3 regions of the Allobosea minatitlanensis genome follow, and region 2 is predicted to be linked to each of the others. Evidence: riboswitches for the same ligand, from Rfam matches in the RefSeq annotation. Region 2 holds a riboswitch; each other region holds the start of a gene.

Region 1 (6,170 bases), 990 kb from region 2:
CGACGTGCGGATCAAGCGGATTGGGCGCGGAATGGAAGGGCGAGTGACACTGATCAGCGACAACCCGCGGTATGAGACCGAAGTGCTGTCCGAGCCGGAAGCCAGATCTCTGAAGATCGCCGGCCGGGTCGTTTGGGCAGGGGGTAAGATATGAGAACCATCGCGATCGCCGTTGCGCTTACGTTGACCGGAGCGGGTGCCGTTGCGGCCGCGGAGCGCTGTACTCCTGAAGAGCTCAAGGATGATGGACACTGGAGCAGGCGGCTCTGTGATGCCCGTGGATTCCGGCAGGCTGTCGCGGTCGCCTCGAGCCCGGGTGCGATTGCTGGCGCCGAAGCCTGGCATCGTTCGCTGCGGCAGCGCGAGACGCTGATCAACAAGGCGCTGAAGTTGGGCGACGTCAGCGAGCTGAAGCGTCAGTCGATCGAGATCCGCAGGCAGATGAACGATATCGACGCCTGGCCTCAGGACGATCGCTGGACCGTGGCGCGGGTCTATTGCGCCAATACGGCTCAGGAGCTCTCGAACTTCGTCGAGGACAAGCTGAAGGGCTCGGCACGCGGCGAGGTGGCCGCGGGCGTTTCGCTCAAGGCCTATCGCGGGGCCGACAAGGAGTGCCGGCGCGGGTTGCGGATGGCAAAATGAATCGGGCCCCGCTCGCGCGGGGCCCGGCCTATGCAATTTCATGCATATTGATGCATTGGCGCTTTAAGCGACCTTCAAATCATGCGCGCCGAGCTCCCAGCTCTCGAACTCGGCCTCGCTGGCATCGGTCATGCCGTCGACCTCGGCCGACAGGAGGCCATGACGGGCGATGATGACCGCATCCTCCCAATCGCCGGTCGCCGGATCGCCGGTGCGGCGGAAGGCGACGACGCCGGCGCGGATCGGCTTGAAGCGCTCGAACATGCGCATGGCGTGGTCATGATCCCGCGCCGGGATCGGTTCCTCGGCCGAGATCTTGCCCCTGGACCCCTTCACGGCCTTGAACGGCTGGACGACGAAATAGGTGAGGTGTGCGACGGTTTCCCGCTTGGCATTACGCATTGACGCGCTCCTTTCTTCAGCCCCAGCCCCTGTGTCGCCAGGGCGACCCTAGGGAAACGCGTTCTTGTTCTGTTCTCAAGGGCGTTCTATGACAAAGGGAGTCAGGAGCGGAGGTCGCAGTGAAGAGCGGGGACAACCAGGAGTATGAGATGCGCACCCGCGAGGCGCGGCGCGAGGGGCTGTTCTACCTCGCGATCGTCGTCGCGGCCGGGCTTGCCGGGGGGCTGCTGCTGCGGTGGTGGCCGCAATGACCAGGCGCAAGGGCGAGATCACGCCCAAGCACCGCAACCGGTCGCATCCCTATCAGGTGGCGCTCGACCGCACCCCGGGGCCCATAGCATACGGCATCATGTACCGCTGGGCGGCCTGGTTCGATTCCGAGACCACCCCGCTCGGGCTGCACGGCATGTGCTGGTGTTTCTGCAGGCCGGAGGTGGCCGATGCCTTCGCCATGGATTTCGGCGGCCGGCGCATCGACCGCCCCGTCGAGTCGTACTATCTCAAAGTCGACCTGCCGGATGCCAGGGAGCTCGAGCGTCGCGCCAAAACATCCCGGAACGACAGGGTGACCGGCGGGTTGCCGGCGGATACAGCCAGCCTTTTCAGGGAGGCCATCACAATTCCCTTCTCGTCATTCAGCGATCCAGCCGACGTCGCGCGGGCGCAAGGCGCTCTCGACAGGGCCTGGATGATGGTTAGAGATTCCGTGCCGGAGACCGACATCGATCGGGAACGGCTGCGCCTGGCCTACATCGTCGCGAGCTTCGCCCTGATCGCCGTCGACGAGGAAGATCTTGCGCGCCGTGCAGCCGAGCGCTTCCGGAAAGGTCCGCGAGGAGGATGATTTCGCTTCCGAGTTCGGAAACGGGCATGATGCCCGCTCTTCGCTCATATCGCATTGAAAAATCGTCGTTTTACCGAACTCGGAAGCGAGAGCGGCACACTGGCGCATTTGTTCCGAGTTCCGCCGACCGCGCCGACGACATTTCAAGGGGTTAGCGGCAGGCCCGATTTCTGGCTTCCTGAATTTCTGGAATTCGGGCCGCCAAAACCGCGAAGGATCAAATGGCACTAAACGCCGCGCCGCCTGCCGCCTAACTCCTTGCAGCGCCGCCGCTTTCCGCCTGATCCCGCCTATTCCCGGTTAATCCCGCCTCATTGCCATGTGATGCTTCGTTTCACACCGATCCGGCGGCCGAAAAGCGCCTCTCGCGCCGGCTTTGGAAATCGAGCGGCTCCAATTGACCTTGCCATGCTTTCGCCCTAGTCGTGAACGGGACGGTTCCCTCAGGGGATCAAAAGGGAACGCGGTGCGGGCGGCTTGCCGCCCCATGCCGCGGCTGCCCCCGCAACTGTAAGCGGCGAGCCTTTCGCCAGACGCCACTGGGGACTCGGCCCCGGGAAGGCGGCGGAAGGCACCGACCCGCGAGCCAGGAGACCTGCCGTCTGCCGTGGTCACACGCGAGCACGTTCGGACGGGGTGTGCCGATCGCTGATTCGACCGTTTGCCGCCATCTGGCGGCGAAGGGGAGATCGCGTTCGCGGTGACGTGCCACAGACGTCAACGCCCGAGGTTTCCCCGCGTGTTTTCCTTAAGCCAGGCCGCAGGACGCGGCCGCCTCCTGCTCTCCGTCTCGCTGCTCGGCCTGGCCTGCTCCGCCGGCGCCGCCCTTGGCCAGGATCGCGCGGCCGCACCCGCCGCGCAGGATTCGGTCGCGCTCGACGAAATCGTCGTCAGCCCCACCGGCAAGCCGACGCCGGTGCGCGAGGTGGCGAGCTCGGTCACCGTCGTCACCGCCGAGGAGATCGAGCAGCAGCAGCGCCGGACGCTGCCGCAGGCGCTGGCGACCGTACCCGGCCTCAACCTCGTCCAGATCGGCGGCCCGGGCGGGCAGACCTCCGTCTTCATGCGCGGCACCAACTCCAACCACGTCAAGGTGCTGATCGACGGCATCGAGGCCAACGATCCCTCCACGCCCAACCGCTCCTTCGATTTCGGCTCGATGCAGACCGACGACATCGAGCGCATCGAGGTGCTGCGCGGCCCGCAGAGCGGCCTCTACGGCGCCAACGCCCTCGGCGGCGTCATCTCCATCACCACCCGGCGCGGCGAAGGCCCGCCGAAGGTGACCGCCCGGGTCGAGGCCGGCTCGCACGGAACCTTCAACCAGTCGGCCGGCTTCAGCGGCGGCACGGACCGCTTCGACTACGCCTTCAACCTCAGCCATTTCCGCTCGGATTCGACGGATTCCGTACCGTCGCAACTGATCCCGCCCGGGCGGAAGGTGCGGCCGAACGCCTATGATTCCTACACCTACTCGGCCCGGCTGGGCTTCGCCCTCACCGACACGCTGCGGGTCAACTGGACCGGCCGCTATACCGACGGCAAGTTCCTCAACCCCTACGATGCCGGATACCCGAGCGTGCCGACCCCCTATCGCTCGAGCCAGAACTACGCGCAGGCCATGACCCGCGGCGAGGTGGTCTGGGACCCGTTCGCCGGACGCTTCGTCAGCCGCCTCGGCGTCTCCTACACCAACCAGGACCGCTTCAACCGCTCGCCCAACGCCTTCGGCCTGCTCGGCCTGCCGACCGAATATCTCGGCGAGCGCACCAAGGTCGACTGGCGCGGCGACCTCGATATCGCCAAGGGCCACAACCTGATCATGGGCCTGCAATACGAGCGCGAGCGGCTGGAGACGACGAACTTCACCGCCTCCAACGGCAACAGGGCCGCCTTCCTCGAATATCAGGGCAATATCCAGGACCGCCTCTTCCTGGCGGCCAATATCCGCCGCGACGACGACGACAGCTATGGCGGCCACACGACCTGGCGCGTCGCGCCGGCCGTCATCCTGCCCTGGACGGACACCAAGCTGAAGGCGAGCTACGGCACCGGCTTCAAGGCGCCGACGCTGAACGAGCTCTTCGTCGACTACCGCCCCGGCTACAACTTCCACGGCAATCCGGACCTGCGCCCGGAGGAAAGCCGCGGCTGGGACGTCGGCTTCGAGCAGCCCCTCTTCGACCGGAAGCTGCAATTCGGCGCCACCTGGTTCCAGAACAGCATCCGCAACCTGATCGTCACCAACGCGACCTTCGATTCCTACGCCAATGTCGGCAGGGCCCGGACGAATGGCGTCGAAGCCTTCGCGGCGCTGGAGATCTCGCCGCAATTCCGTATCCGCGCCGACTACACCTTTACCCTGGCCAAGGACGAGAGCGCCCGGCAGGAGCTGCTGCGCCGGCCGCGCCACAAGGCCAGCGCCACCGCGACCTGGACCCCGATGGAGAAGCTCACCCTCTCGGCGACGCTGATCTATGTCGGCCCCTGGATCGACGGCAATCGCGACTTCTCGGTGTCGCGCCTCAAGGCCAAGGGCGCGACGCTGGTCAACCTCGCCGCCGAATACAAGGCGACCGACAAGGTCGCCGTCTTCGGCCGCATCGACAACCTGTTCGACAAGCGCTGGGAGAACCCGGTCGGCTTTCTCGTGCCCGGCTTCGGCGCCTTCGGCGGGATCAAGGTGGCGTTGGGCGGATGAGGCGCCTGCGCGCACGGCTTCGGCCGGCCGGCGCCTCCCGTGCCGTCATGCTGGCGGGCGCCGTGGCCTGGGCCCTGCCCGCGCCGGCCGGCGCGGCGGCGGGCAGGCCGGCGCGGATCGTCTCGCTCAACATGTGCACGGACGAGCTGGTCCTGCGCCTGGCCGACCGCGATCGCATCGCGTCCGTCACCTGGCTGTCGCGCGATCCGCGCAACGCCAACATGGCCGAGGCGGCGGGCGCGGTTGGGGTCAATCACGGCCTCGTCGAGGAGGTGCTGGCGGACAGGCCCGACCTCGTCGTCGCGGGCGCCTACACCACCCGCCCGGCCGTCGCCCTGCTGAGGCGCGCCGGCGTGCCGGTGCATGAATTCGGCGTGCCGCGCAGCATCGCCGAGATGCGCGGCCAGATCACGGAGATGGCGGCCCTGCTCGGCGAGGAGGCGCGCGGCGCCCGGCTCGTCGCCGCGATCGACGCGCGCCTCGCCGCCATCGCGGCAAGGCGCCCGGCCGGGCACCCGCGCGCCATCGTCCTGCGCCCCAGCGGATTCACGGTCGGGCGCGGCTCGCTGGTCGACGAGATCCTCACCGCGGCGGGGCTTGACAATCTCGCCGCCGATCTCGGCATCGAGAGCTACGGCCAGATCGCCCTGGAAACCGTCGCGCTGAGCAAGGCGCAGATGCTGATCCTCAACGACATGCCCGGCGGCCCGCCCTCGCTCGCCAACGAGGTGCTGCACCACCCGCTGATCGGGAAGCTCGGCGCCCGGCTGAAGCTCGTCGCCCTGCCCTCGCGGCTCTGGAGCTGCGCCGGCCCGAGCGTGCTCGACGCGATCGAGCTGCTTGCCGACGCGGCCGGGGAGGCCCGATGAGACGCGCCGGCCGCGGACCCTCGCCCTTGCCGCCGTCCCTGCTGCTGGCGCTGCTCGGCCTCGCCCTGCTCGCCGTCTTCGCGCTTTCCGTCGCCGTGGGCTACGCCCCGCTCGATCTCGGCGCGGCCTTCGGCGACCTGCTGGCCGGCCGGGAGAGCCTGCCGGCGCTGGTGCTGCGCGAATTGCGCCTGCCGCGCGCCATGCTCGGCGCGCTCGTCGGCTTCAGCCTGGGCCTGTCCGGCGCCGCGCTGCAGGGGCTGCTGCGCAACCCGCTGGCCGAGCCGGGGGTGATCGGCGTCTCCAGCACGGCCGCCTTCGGCGCGGTCCTCGCCTTCTACAGCGGGCTTTCCGCCAGCGTGGCCCTGGCGCTGCCGCTCGGCGGCATCGCCGGCGCCGTGCTGGCGACGCTGCTGCTCTTCATCCTGCTCGGCCGCGGCGCCGGCACCACGACGCTGATCCTCGCCGGCGTCGCGCTCAACAGCTTCGCCGGGGCCGCCACCTCGCTGGCGCTGAACCTCGCTCCCAATCCCTATGCCGCGCTGGAGATCGTCTTCTGGCTGATGGGCTCGCTCGCCGATCGCAGCCTCGCCCATGTGCTGCTCGCCCTGCCGCTGATGCTCGTCGGCTGGGCCCTGCTGCTCTCGACCGCCCCCGCGCTCGACGCGCTGACGCTGGGCGAGGACACCGCCGCCAGCCTCGGCGTCGACCT
Region 2 (6,170 bases):
CGTCCAGCGCGAGGAGATCCGGCGCGGCATCTCGGCGGTGAAGCACCAGCACGAGGTCGGCTCCGACCTCGGCGACAGCTTCAAGGAGATGGTGGCCGGCGAACGCGCCCTCAAGGCCGGCGGCCACGCCAACGCCATGAACCAGTTCGCCGCCGCCTGATCGAGACATGGCCGGCGCATCCCGCGCCGGCCTTCCAGCCCATTCATTCTCCAGAGGGAGGCCATCATGTCCCAGCCGGAATTCAAGATCGTCCCCAAGCCGGAAATGTCCGCGGAGGACCGCGCCATCAACCGCCTCGCCGACGCGGTTCATCGTCTCAACGAGGCGGTGCAGCGCGCCGTCGAGGCCGGCATCTCGATCGAGCTGGTGCGCGTCTCGCGTTTCCATGACGGCAGCGGCAACTGGGGCGACCAGATGGTGCCCCTCGTCCGGGCGCCGGCCAGAGCGAGCGAAGGCTGATTCCCCCCCAAGGATATCCGCGAGACCATCGCTTCAGGAAACCCGGCGGGCCAGGCCCGCCGGGTTTCGCGCTTTCCCGCCCCTGGCGCCCGCTGATGTTACGGGGAAACGGGATCGTCTCGCGCTTGCCCCGGAACCCATGCCGGATCTGCGCAGCGTCTCTCCGGGGGACGGCCAAAGGCCGGCCCGAGGGCCGCGTCCGGGATGACCGCGCTCCCATGAGAACCAGCAGGGACCAGCCGGCGGCGCTGCCTCACCGCTCGACGACACATTCAAAGACATAAAGATGTCTTTATATCTCCATTGACGTTTGCGGCGGGATCGGCATACTGGCACCGTCGAGGTTCTCCCGTGCGGCCTGTCGCGCGGGAGCTAAGACGGGAAGCCGGTGAGAGGCCGGCGCTGCCCCCGCAACTGTAAGCGGCGAGCTCTTGCCCACCTGCGTCACTGAGGCCTTCGGCCTTGGGAAGACGGGCACGAGCGATGACCCGCGAGCCAGGAGACCTGCCCCGACAACGTGAACGTCCTCGGGCGGGGTGTCCCGGTGGTGCGCTTGGCGGCTCCGCCCGGACACGCGTCCGGCGGTCGTCGCTCCGCGTCCGCTATGGCCTTTGCCCCCATTTATTGGGGTTGAGCCTATGTCAAAATCAGTCTCCGTCGCCGCTCTCGGCACGCCGCGCATCGGTCCGCGCCGCGAACTCAAGACCGCGCTCGAAAGCTTCTGGGCCGGCAAGTCCGACGAGAAATCCCTTCTCGACACCGCCGCCGGCCTGCGCGCCGCCAACTGGGCCCGGCAGAAGGCGCAAGGGATCACGGTGATCCCGTCCAACGACTTCTCCTTCTACGACCAGGTGCTCGACACCAGCGTGATGGTCGGCGCGATTCCCGCGATCTACGGCTGGAAGGGCGGGCCGGTGCCGCTCGGCACCTATTTCGCCATGGCCCGCGGCTCTCAAGGAGCGGCCGGGCCGCACACCTCCTGCGGCCATGCCCATCACGACCACGACCATCATCACGGCGTTCCGGCGCAGGAGATGACCAAGTGGTTCGACACCAACTACCATTACATGGTGCCGGAATTCGAGGCCGGGCAGCGCTTCGAGCTCGCCTCGCTGAAGCCCGTCGACGAATACCGTGAGGCAAAGGCGCTCGGCTACGAGACCCGTCCGGTGCTGCTCGGCCCGGTGACCTTCCTCAAGCTCGGCAAGGCCAAGGACCCGAACTTCGCCCCGCTCTCGCTGCTGGGCGAGCTGCTCCCGGTCTATGTCGACGTGTTGCGCCGGCTCTCGGCCAACGGCGCCGAATGGGTGCAGATCGACGAGCCCTGCCTCGTGCTCGACCTCGACGAGCCCACCCGCGAGGCGCTGCGCCGGGCCTATGCGACGATCGCTCACGCCCTGCCGCAGCTCAAGCTGATGTTGGCGACCTATTTCGGCGCGCTCTGCGACAATCTCGACACCGCCGTCGCCCTGCCCGTCGCCGGCCTGCATCTCGACCTCGTCCGCGCGCCCGAGCAGCTCGACGCGGTTCTCGCCAAGGCGCCGCGCGGCCTCGTGCTCTCGCTCGGCGTGGTCGACGGCCGCAACGTCTGGAAGACCGATCTGGAGAAGGTCCTCGCGAAGATCGAGCCGGTCGCGGCCCGGCGCGGCACCGACCATGTCCAGATCGCGCCGTCCTGCTCGATGCTGCACAGCCCGATCGACCTGGAGCTGGAAGCCAATCTCGATGCCGAGGTGAAGGGCTGGCTCGCCTTCGCCGTGCAGAAGATGGACGAGCTCGCCACGCTCGGCCGGGCGCTCGCCGGCGGGCGCGAGAGCGTGAAGGACAAGCTCGCGGCCTCGACCGCGGCCGCCGCCGCCCGGCGGGCTTCGCCCAAGGTCAACGACAAGGCCGTCGCCGCACGCATGGCGCAGGTCACGGAAGCCTTCGCCCGCCGCAAGAGCGGCTTCGCCGACCGCGCGAAGCTCCAGCGCGCCCGCTTCAACCTGCCCGCCTTCCCGACCACCACGATCGGCTCCTTCCCGCAGACACCGGAGGTCCGCAAGGCCCGCGCCGCCCATGACAAGGGCCGGCTCGGCCATGCCGAATACGAGCAGTTCCTGCGCGAGGAGACGGCCCGCACCGTGCGCTGGCAGGAGGAGATCGGCCTCGACGTGCTCGTCCATGGCGAGTTCGAGCGCAACGACATGGTGCAGTATTTCGGCGAGCAGCTCGCCGGCTTCGCCTTCACCCGCCATGGCTGGGTGCAGAGCTACGGCTCGCGCTGCGTGCGCCCGCCGATCCTCTACGGCGACGTCTCCCGCCCGAATCCGATGACGGTCGCGTGGTGGCGCTATGCCCAGTCGCTGACGAAGAAGCCGATGAAGGCGATGCTGACCGGGCCGGTCACCATCCTGAACTGGTCCTTCGTGCGCGACGACATCCCGCGCAGCCAGGCCTCCCGGCAGATCGCGCTGGCGATCCGCGACGAGGTGCTCGACCTGGAGAAGGCGGGCGCCGCGATGATCCAGATCGACGAGGCGGCCTTGCGCGAGGGCCTGTCGCTGCGCCGGGGCGACTGGAAGCGCTATCTCGACTGGGCGGTGGAGAGCTTCCGCATCTGCGCCTCCGGCGTCGCCGACGCGACGCAGATTCACACCCATATGTGCTATTCGGAGTTCAACCAGATCATCGACGCGATCGCGGCGATGGACGCCGACGTCATCTCGATCGAGACCTCGCGCTCGAAGATGGAGCTGCTGGAAGCCTTCCGCAGCTACCAATACCCCAACGAGATCGGCCCGGGCGTCTACGACATCCACTCGCCGCGCGTGCCGGACGTCTCGGAGATGACCGAGCTCCTCCGGCTCGCCCGGCAGCGGCTGAAGGACGAGCAGCTCTGGGTCAATCCGGATTGCGGGCTGAAGACGCGCAAATGGGAAGAGGTCAGGCCCGCCCTGATCAACATGGTGGAAGCGGCGCGCGACCTGCGCGCGGCCGCGCACTGACGAGCCGGAAGCAGGCGCGGCCGGCCGGTCGCGCCTGCCTCTCGATCGAGATCTCCGGGGGCGCCCGCAGCCTCCGGAGCGCCGTCCTCAGCCGAGGCGGCGCGTCACGCCGCCCTTGCCCGGAATCCGGCCATGGGGCGAGAACCGTTCCCGCAGCAGATAGGCGCCGCCGCCCGGGCCGAGCGCCGGCCAGCCGGGATCGACATAGGCGTTGAGCTCCCAGCAGCGCAGTTGCAGCCGCTCGGCCTCGTTCGTCGCATCGGAGCAGCGCGAGCCCTGCGAGCGCTGCCAGAAGGCGGCCGCCGGCTCGCCTGCCAGCGCCGCGGCAGCCAGAACGGTCGCGGCCAGAATCCTAATCATCGTCGGCCCTTTCGCCTGCCCCGCCGAGCCCCATCCATGCGCCTGCGCGCTTGCGGAAAACTTAATCGCGCGGGAACAGCCGCGCCGCTCGCGGGTATTCCCCATGCAGCAACCGGGAGGCGACAGATGCGAGCCAGGGTCGAGCATGGCGCAGCCGCCGGCGATCCCACCCGCCCCGTCCTCGCGATCGAGACGGCCGAGGATTGCGAGCGGGCGCGCCACCGCATCGCGGCCCTGCGGGACTCGACTCGCGGCGAGGACGAGGAGCATGAATTGCAGGCCCTGCTCGACGCCGTGCGGAACTGGGAATCGGATCACGCGGCCCGCAAGGGCTAGGAGAACGGAGGAGAACACCGTGAAGACGCCGATCGTGGTCCATACCGACGAAGACTATGAGCGGGCTCAGCAGCGCGTCGCCGAACTGAACGCCATGCCCGACAGCGCCGAGAAGGACAACGAGTTGCAGGCCATCGCCGATGCGATGCTCGCCTTCGAGCTGAGGCGGGACGAGCCGGAGGATTGACCCGGCCGCCTCCCGCCGGCCGATCAGGAATTGTTGCTGGCGTTGAGTTCGTCGGGTCGCAGCCCCTCGTCCGGGGCGGGCGCCTCGCTGCCCGGCTGCGCCTCGGCCCAGCGCCTCGCGATCTCCGCCATGACCCGCTCGCGGGAATGGCCTGGGCGGCAGGCCGCGATATAGCGGTCGAGAGCGGCCAGCTCGGCATCCTCCAGCAGGACGGTCACGGCAGTGGGCATGGAATGGCTCCCCGGCATGGGAACAGCGGCGGCTTGCGGGCGTTGTAGCCAGAGCATCCGATCACGTCATCGCGATGCAAGCAAGTCGGCAGATCGAACGCACCGAACCTGCGGTTCGGCGCAGCGCGCGGTTTCCGCGCGCTTTCGACCGGAACCCATCCCTGCCGGCACCGGGCGGAAACGCGTTTCCGCAGCCTGTCTCGACAAGGCGCCGCCCTGGATCGTTCTAAGGAGGCAAAGATGCTCAAGAGTCAGCTCGTATTCGCGTCCGTCGGTTTTTCGTTGCTGACGGCGGCCGCGCTCGCCCAGACGAACACCCCGGCCCCGCCCTCGCCCGCCGCGCCGGCGCCGACCACGCAATCGGACAAGCTGCCCGACAACAACCTCGCCGGCCAGGGCAAGTGGCGCGCCAGCAAGCTCATCGGCGTCGACATCTACGGCCCCGACGACAAGAAGGTCGGCGACGTGACCGAGGTCATCGTCGACAAAACCGGCAAGGTCGAGATGGTGACGGTCGGCGTCGGCGGCTTCCTCGGCATCGGCTCCAAGGATGTCGCCATCCCCTTCGAGCAGGTGAGCTGGAGCGACCAGCCGGTCGCCCCGCCCGCTCCGGCCCCGGCACCCGCCGGCGGCACCGGCAATGCGGGCGGCGGCATGGCGGCGCCGCCGGCAGCCACCGCCCCCCGCGCTCCGGCGATGTATCCGGACCACGGCAAGATCTCCCTGACCAAGGAACAGCTCAAGGCGGCTCCCGCCGTGACCTATTCCGGCAGTTGAGCGCCGGCCCGAAACCGCCCCGAAACGGGGCGGTTTCCTTTTGTCGTCAGACGGTTCTCGCCAGAATCTCATGCAACAGCGGCGGCAGCGCCTCCGGCAGGTCGTCCGCGATCAGCCCGAAGCCCAGCCGCTCGCCGGCGCGGCCATGCAGCCACACGGCCGCACAGGCCGCCTCGAAGGCCGGCATGCCCTGCGCCACCAGGCCGGCGACCATGCCGGCCAGCACGTCGCCGGCGCCGGCCGTCGCCAGGGCCGGCGAGCCGGTCGCATTGATCGCGGCCCGCCCGTCCGGGCTGGCGATCACGGTATCGGCACCCTTGTAGACGACGGTCGCCCCGCTGAGCGCCGCCGCCTTGCGGGCTCGCTCCAGCTTGGAGCGCTCGGCCTCGATCGCCGGCTCCCGCCCGAACAGCCGGCGGAACTCGCCTTCATGCGGCGTCAGCACGCAGGGCGCGCCCCGCCTGGACAGGCCGGAGAGCAGGGCCGCCTCGCCGGCGAGGATGGTCAGCGCATCGGCATCGAGCACGAGCGCCTCCTCGCCGGCGACGAGCTTCGCCACCAATTGCCGGGCGCGGGCATCGAGGCCGAGGGCCGGTCCGGCCAGGACGGCAGCCCAGCGCCGGTCGGCGAGCACCTGTCCGAGCGCCGCCTCGTCCGCCAGCGCGCGCTGCATCAGGGCGTCCGGCCCGCGGGCGGCATGGGCGATCAGCGCGGCCGGCGCGCAGAAGAGCGTGGCGAGGCCGGCACCGCTGCGCAGCGCCGCCCGCCCGCTCAATCGCGGCGCCCCCACGCCCGCGACGCCGCCCGCCAGGACCGCGACCGCGCCGCGCGCG
Region 3 (6,170 bases), 2.0 Mb from region 2:
GACGAGACCGCCGCGACGATCTCGGCCATCAGCTCCGCCTTGGAGGCGAAATAGGAATAGACGCTGCCGGTCGAGACGCCGCTGGCGGAAGCCACCGCCGCGATCGAGGTCTCGTGGAAGCCGACCTCCGCGACGATGCCGCGCGCGGCGGACAGGATCGCCTCGCGCTTGCCGGCCTTGCGCGGTTGCCTCGCCGTTCCCTCGGCCATGCGCGATCCCGAAATTGAACCTGAATTCAGATTCAATCTGAAAGCAAAGCGGCTTTCCGTCAAGCGGATGGATCGAGGGGCGAGATCGCTCCTCGCCGGAACGGCTGGTGGCAACCACCGGGCGTCGGCCGGCGAGGGAAATCAGGCTGTCATGCCGGGACTGGCCCGGAAGCCATGCCGGCACGCCGCTGTTCAAGGCTCGGCGCGGCGCCCCGCTCGATGCGGGGGTCATCGGCGGCGCAGCGCTGATCCCGGCGGCGCTCGCCCTCCTGAACCGCATGGATTTCCGCGGCGTTCATCCCCGGGCCGGACCAAGGCCGGGGCAAAGGGCCGCGACCGGGAGCGCAGGCTCCGGTGAACATGCGGAAGCCCTCAGAACTCGATGCCTTCCTGCGCCTTCACCCCGGCGGCGAAATGGTGCTTCACCAAGGTCATCTCGGTGACGAGGTCGGCCGCCTCGATCAGCTCCGGCTTGGCGTTGCGGCCGGTGACGACGATGTGCAGATCCGGCCGGCGCGCGGCCAGCGTCGCCACCACCTCGGCGAGCGGCAGATAATCGTAGCGCAGCGCGATGTTGAGCTCGTCCAGCACCAGGAGCCGGATGCCCGGATCGGCCATCAGCTCCCTGGCCTTGGCGAAGGCGCGCCCGGCGGCGGCGATGTCGCGGGCCTTGTCCTGCGTCTCCCAGGTGAAGCCCTCGCCCATGCTGTGCCACGAGACCTGATCGCCGAAGGCTTCGAGCGCCCTGCGCTCGCCGGTCGACCAGGCGCCCTTGATGAACTGCACCACGCCGATGCGCCAGCCATGGCCGAGCGCGCGCAGGATCAGCCCGAAGGCCGCCGTCGACTTGCCCTTGCCGGGGCCGGTATTGACGATCAGCAGCCCCTTCTCCAGCGTCTTGGAGGCGACCTCGGCATCCTGCACCGCCTTGCGCTTCTCCATCTTGGCCTTGTGGCGGGCGGCTTCGTCGCTGTCCGTCGTCATCGTCGCGCTCGCTTCTACTTCACCCGCATCGGCAATCCGGCGACCATGAAGACCACGCCGGCCGCGCGCGCCGCAAGCGCCTGATGCAATCGCCCGGCCTCGTCGCGGAAGCGGCGGGCGAGCGCGTTCTCCGGCACGATGCCGAGGCCGACCTCGCTGCCGACCAGCACGAGCGGGGCGGAAACGGTTTCGCAGGCGGCGATCAGGGCCTCGCATGCCGCGCCGGTATCCTGTTCCGCGAGGATCAGGTTGGTCAGCCACAGCGTCAGGCAGTCGACCAGGATCGGCCGACCGGCCGGCTGAGCGGCGATGGCTTCGGCGAGGGCCAGCGGCGCATCCACAGTTTCCCAGCCCGTCGGGCGGCGCGCCCGGTGCTCGGCGATGCGCGCCCGCATCTCGTCGTCATAGGCCTGCGCGGTGGCGATATAGGTCCAAGGTGCCGGCAGGGCCTCGACCAGGGCCTCGGCATGGCGGCTCTTGCCGGAGCGGGCGCCGCCGAGGACGAGGGTGAGATGGGGGATGGGCGTTGCTTGCATCGGCGGCTTCGGGTTCGCTCGCCGTCATCCCGACGACCGAAGCGAGATCCGGAATGACCGCGTAGAGGAAGGACCGGCCCTGCATTGCACAGCCGCACGCCGAAGGCTAATGATCGTCGCCGACGGTGCCTCCGCGAGGAGGTGAAAAGGGAACGCGGTGCGACGCCGCGGCTGCCCCCGCAACTGTAAGCGGGCGTCCTGCGCCATCGCCACTGGAGTTCGCTCCGGGAAGGCGGCGGAGGGCACCGGACCCGCGAGCCAGGAGACCTGCCGTCACCCGCAACGATCCAACCGGCTGCCGGCGGGGCGGCCACGGAGAACCGCCATGAACACCGCCTCGGTTTCCACCGCCCGGCCCAGCGTATCGGAGAGGGTCAAGGCCGTCGCCGCCGCCCTCGTCGTCGGCGTCGCCCTGGTCTACACCACCGGCTTCGCGGCCTCGACCAATGTCCACAACGCCGCGCACGACACCCGCCACGGCCTCGCCTTCCCCTGCCATTGAGGGAAGCCAGCCATGGTCACGCGCGTTCTCGCGGTCAGCATCCTGGCCGGGCTTCTGGCCGGTCTCGTCGTCGCCGCCCTCCAGCATGTCACCACCACCCCGCTGATCCTCCAGGCGGAAACCTATGAAAACGCCATGAGCGAAGGGCCGGGAGCGCCTCTCGCCTTCGCACAGGGGCAGGCCCGCATCATCCTCGCCCATAACCACGAGGCCGGGGCCGGCCATGACGAGGCCGAGTGGAAGCCGGAGGACGGCCCCCAGCGCCTGCTCTTCACCAGCGCCGCCACCATCGGCACCGCGATCGGCTTCGCCGCGCTGCTGCTGGCCGGCATGCTCGCGGCCGGCGACACGATCGACCAGCGCCGCGCGCTGATCTGGGGCGCCTGCGGCTTCCTCGCCTGCGGCCTGGCGCCCGGAATGGGGCTCGCGCCGGAGCTGCCCGGCGCCGCCGCGGCCGCGCTGCAGGAGCGCCAGCTCTGGTGGCTCGGGACCGCCGTCGCCACCGCGCTCGGGCTCTTCCTGTTCCTGCGCTACCAGGCGCCATGGCTCAAGCTGCTGGCGGTGGTGGTGATCCTGCTGCCGCATCTGGTCGGGGCGCCGCATGCGCCGACGCCGGAAAGCAAGGTGCCGGCCGAGCTCGCCGCGCATTTCACCTCGCTCTCGCTCGGTATCCAGGCCGCGCTCTGGCTGGTCACCGCCTTCGCGGTCGGCACGCTCTGGCCGTGGCTCGGCCGCCGCGCCGAGGCGCGCTAGGGAAGGACGCGGCGAAAGCCGCGCCCGGAAGGCCAGCCATGTCAGAGGGCGACCTCACCATCCATGTCTGCACGGCCTGCCGCCGCCCCCGCCCCGACCTGCCGGAAGGCTACGACCAACCGGGGATCGGGCTCGCGGAGCGGCTTGCCGCGCAGCTCGAAGCGAGGGGCAGCAGGATCGCCGTGCTGCCCGTCGAATGCCTCGCCGTCTGCAAGCGGCCCTGCACCATCGCGCTCAGTGCCGACGGCAAATGGACCTATCTGATCGGCGACCTCGAAACCGAAACCCATCTCGACGAGATCGTCGGCGCGGCGGAGGCCTATGCCGCCAGCGCCAACGGCATCGTTCCCTGGAAAGAGCGGCCGCAGTCCTTCCGCAAGGGCGTGGTCGCGCGCGTGCCGCCCTTGCCGGCGCGCCAGCAAGGATGACCCCATGAACGCTCCGCAGACCGCCCCTCTGGGCAAGACCTCGCTCGGCAAGACGCCCTGCACCATCATCACCGGCTTCCTCGGCGCCGGGAAGACGACGCTGGTGCGCCACCTGCTCGAAAACGCGCAGGGCAAGAAGCTCGCCGTGCTCGTCAACGAATTCGGCGATCTCGGCTTCGACGGCTCCTTCCTCGCCGGCTGCGGCATCGCGGGCTGCACGGCCGAGGACGTGGTCGAGCTGCCGAATGGCTGCATCTGCTGCACCGTCGCCGACGATTTCGTGCCGGCGCTGGAAAAGCTCCTGAACCGCCCCAATCCGCCCGAGCACATCCTGATCGAGACCTCCGGCCTCGCCCTGCCGAAGCCGCTCGTCACCGCCTTCAACTGGCCGGCGATCCGCTCGCGGGTCACGGTCGACGGGGTGATCGCCGTGGTCGACGGCCCGGCGGTGGCCGAGGGCCAGTTCGCCGACGACCCCGAGGCGCTCGCGGCCCAGAAGGCGGCCGACGCCGCGGTCGATCACGACAACCCGCTGGAGGAGGTGTTCGAGGACCAGATCCTCTGCGCCGACCTGATCCTGCTCAACAAGAGCGACCTCGTCGACGCGGCGGGCCGCGCGCGCGTCAAGGCCGAGATCGCCGCGCATCTGCCCAAGGCGATCAAGATCGTCGAGACCACCCATGGCAAGGTCGAGCCGGCGCTGATCCTGGGCTTGAGCGCCGCGGCCGAGAACGATCTCGCCGCCCGCCCCTCGCATCACGGCGAGGGCGAGCACGACCACGATCATGACGATTTCGACTCCGTCGCGGTGCCGCTGCCGGCGGGTCTCGCGCCGGAAGAGCTCTCGGCGCGCGTCGCGAAGGCGGCCGAGGCCGAAGGCGTGCTGCGGCTGAAGGGCTTCGCCGCCGTGCCGGGCAAGCCGATGCGGCTCGTGGTGCAGGGCGTCGGCCGGCGCGTCGGCCACCATTTCGACCGCCCCTGGGGCGCGGGCGAAGCGCGCGACGGGCGGCTCACCGTGATCGGCCTCAAGGGCTTCGACCTCAAGGCGGTGGAAGCGGCGCTGGCGGGGGCGTAGCATCGCGCGATGCACCTGCTCCCGACCAGCGAGATCAGGCTCGACGACGGCGAGGACGCCGTCGATCTCGCCCTGCCGCCGGGAGATCTGCTCGTCCTCTCCTTCACCGACAGCGACCTCTCGGCGCTGGCGGCGGCCGCGGGCGACGGCGATCTGTCGGTGCGGCTGGCGCCGCTCAGGCGGCTGAAGCATCCGCTCTCGGTCGATTTCCTGATCGAGAAGACGGCGGCGCAATGCCGCTTCGTGCTGCTGCGCTGCCTCGGCGGGCTCGACTACTGGCGCTACGGCATCGAGCAGCTCGGCGCCGCCTGCCGCGCGCAGGGCATCCCGCTGGCGATCCTGCCCGGCGACGAGCGCGACGATCCCAGGCTCGGCGAGCATGCCACGGTGCCGGCGGATTTCGCGGACGCGCTTTTGGCCTATTTCCGCGCCGGCGGCGGGGCGGAGAACATGCGCCGGCTGCTCGGGCGGATCGAAGGATATCTCGAATCGCAGTCGGCCCCCTGCCTCGCACCCCTGCCGCTCCTGCCTTTCTTCGCGATCGGCGAAGGCGGCAGGCCCCTGCCCTGGCCCGATGCGCTCGCCGCCCTCGCCTGCGACAAGCCGCTGGTCCCGATCCTGCTCTACCGTTCCGGCGCCGCGGCCGGCGATACCGCCATGGCCGAAGCCATCGCCGCCGCCCTGGCCGCCCGCGGTCTCGCCCCGCTGCCGCTGGCGCTGACCAGCCTGAAGGACCCCGTCGTCACGGCCGCGCTCGGCGCGCTGATCGCGGCGCGCAAGCCGGCGCTGATCGTCACCACCACCGCCTTCTCGGCTCGCGAGGGCGCCGATTTCGTGCTCGACGGCGCCGATTGCCCGATCCTGCAGGCCGTGCCGGTCGGCAGTCCGCGCGAAGCCTGGGACGCCTCGCCGCGCGGCCTGTCCGCCGCCGACCTCGCCATGCAGGTGGCGCTGCCGGAATTCGACGGGCGCATCGGCACGATCCCCGTCGCCTTCAAGGCGGAGGAGACCGATCCGGCGACCGGCCTGGCCGTCCGCCGCCTCGTGCCGGATGCCGAGGGCATCGCCGCACTGGCCGATCTCGCAGCGCGCTGGATCTCGCTGGCACGCCAGCCGAGGGCCGAGCGGCGGCTGGCGCTGGTGATGTCGGATTACCCCGCGCGCGGCGGCCGGGCCGGCTTCGCCGTCGGGCTCGACACGCCGGCGAGCGTGACGGCGATCCGGGCGGTGCTCGCTGAGGCAGGATACTCCGTTCCTTCATCCTCGACTGTCATCCCGGGCGACCGAAGGGAGGCCCGGGATCCAGGCCGGAACGATTCCGACGAAAGTTCCGGCCTGGATCCCGGATCGGCGCCGCTGACGCGGCTTGTCCGGGAGGACGGCGGACAGATGGATGAAGGCCGGGGCTTGATGGCAGCCCTCACGAGCGGCCCGTTCGACCTGACCGTCTCGCTTTCCGCTTATCGCGACTGGCTTGCGGGAATCCCCACCGCCGCGCGCGAAGCGCTTCTCGCGGCTCATGGCCAACCCGAAGCGGATGCGGCCTGCCGCAACGGCGCCTTCCGCTTCCGCGCCGTGCGCTACGGCCGGCTCACCGTGGCCCTCCAGCCGCCGCGCGACGCCACGCCCGACCGCAAGGCGCGCTATCACGACCCCGACGCGCCGCCGGGCCACGGCTATCTC

The links. A riboswitch is a leader RNA that binds a small molecule or an ion and turns the genes downstream of it on or off. The one in region 2 is predicted to bind cobalamin.
Region 1: it holds a riboswitch for cobalamin, as region 2 does, so the genes downstream of both, ACWH43_RS06395 (TonB-dependent receptor plug domain-containing protein) here and metE (5-methyltetrahydropteroyltriglutamate--homocysteine S-methyltransferase) in region 2, are expected to answer to the same signal.
Region 3: it holds a riboswitch for cobalamin, as region 2 does, so the genes downstream of both, ACWH43_RS21140 (CbtB domain-containing protein) here and metE (5-methyltetrahydropteroyltriglutamate--homocysteine S-methyltransferase) in region 2, are expected to answer to the same signal.

What each region holds. Positions count from the first base shown of each region.
Region 1 is NZ_OZ224509.1:1,326,115-1,332,284, reverse strand. It holds gene ACWH43_RS06420 (LexA family transcriptional regulator) at 1-154, shown strand, start outside; gene ACWH43_RS06415 (hypothetical protein) at 151-645, shown strand; gene ACWH43_RS06410 (hypothetical protein) at 709-1,047, opposite strand; gene ACWH43_RS06405 (hypothetical protein) at 1,167-1,298, shown strand; gene ACWH43_RS06400 (hypothetical protein) at 1,295-1,891, shown strand; cobalamin riboswitch at 2,312-2,508, shown strand; gene ACWH43_RS06395 (TonB-dependent receptor plug domain-containing protein) at 2,631-4,592, shown strand; gene ACWH43_RS06390 (ABC transporter substrate-binding protein) at 4,589-5,461, shown strand; gene ACWH43_RS06385 (FecCD family ABC transporter permease) at 5,458-6,170, shown strand, end outside.
Region 2 is NZ_OZ224509.1:2,318,161-2,324,330, reverse strand. It holds gene ACWH43_RS11625 (isocitrate lyase) at 1-160, shown strand, start outside; gene ACWH43_RS11620 (hypothetical protein) at 227-460, shown strand; cobalamin riboswitch at 785-986, shown strand; gene metE (5-methyltetrahydropteroyltriglutamate--homocysteine S-methyltransferase) at 1,099-3,447, shown strand; gene ACWH43_RS11610 (hypothetical protein) at 3,535-3,807, opposite strand; gene ACWH43_RS11605 (hypothetical protein) at 3,934-4,143, shown strand; gene ACWH43_RS11600 (hypothetical protein) at 4,163-4,330, shown strand; gene ACWH43_RS11595 (hypothetical protein) at 4,354-4,560, opposite strand; gene ACWH43_RS11590 (PRC-barrel domain-containing protein) at 4,801-5,337, shown strand; gene ACWH43_RS11585 (NAD(P)H-hydrate dehydratase) at 5,384-6,170, opposite strand, start outside.
Region 3 is NZ_OZ224509.1:4,317,014-4,323,183, forward strand. It holds gene ACWH43_RS21125 (TetR/AcrR family transcriptional regulator) at 1-209, opposite strand, end outside; gene cobO (cob(I)yrinic acid a,c-diamide adenosyltransferase) at 582-1,193, opposite strand; gene cobU (bifunctional adenosylcobinamide kinase/adenosylcobinamide-phosphate guanylyltransferase) at 1,208-1,729, opposite strand; cobalamin riboswitch at 1,836-2,018, shown strand; gene ACWH43_RS21140 (CbtB domain-containing protein) at 2,055-2,231, shown strand; gene ACWH43_RS21145 (CbtA family protein) at 2,244-2,984, shown strand; gene ACWH43_RS21150 (DUF1636 family protein) at 3,023-3,412, shown strand; gene cobW (cobalamin biosynthesis protein CobW) at 3,417-4,487, shown strand; gene ACWH43_RS21160 (cobaltochelatase subunit CobN) at 4,497-6,170, shown strand, end outside.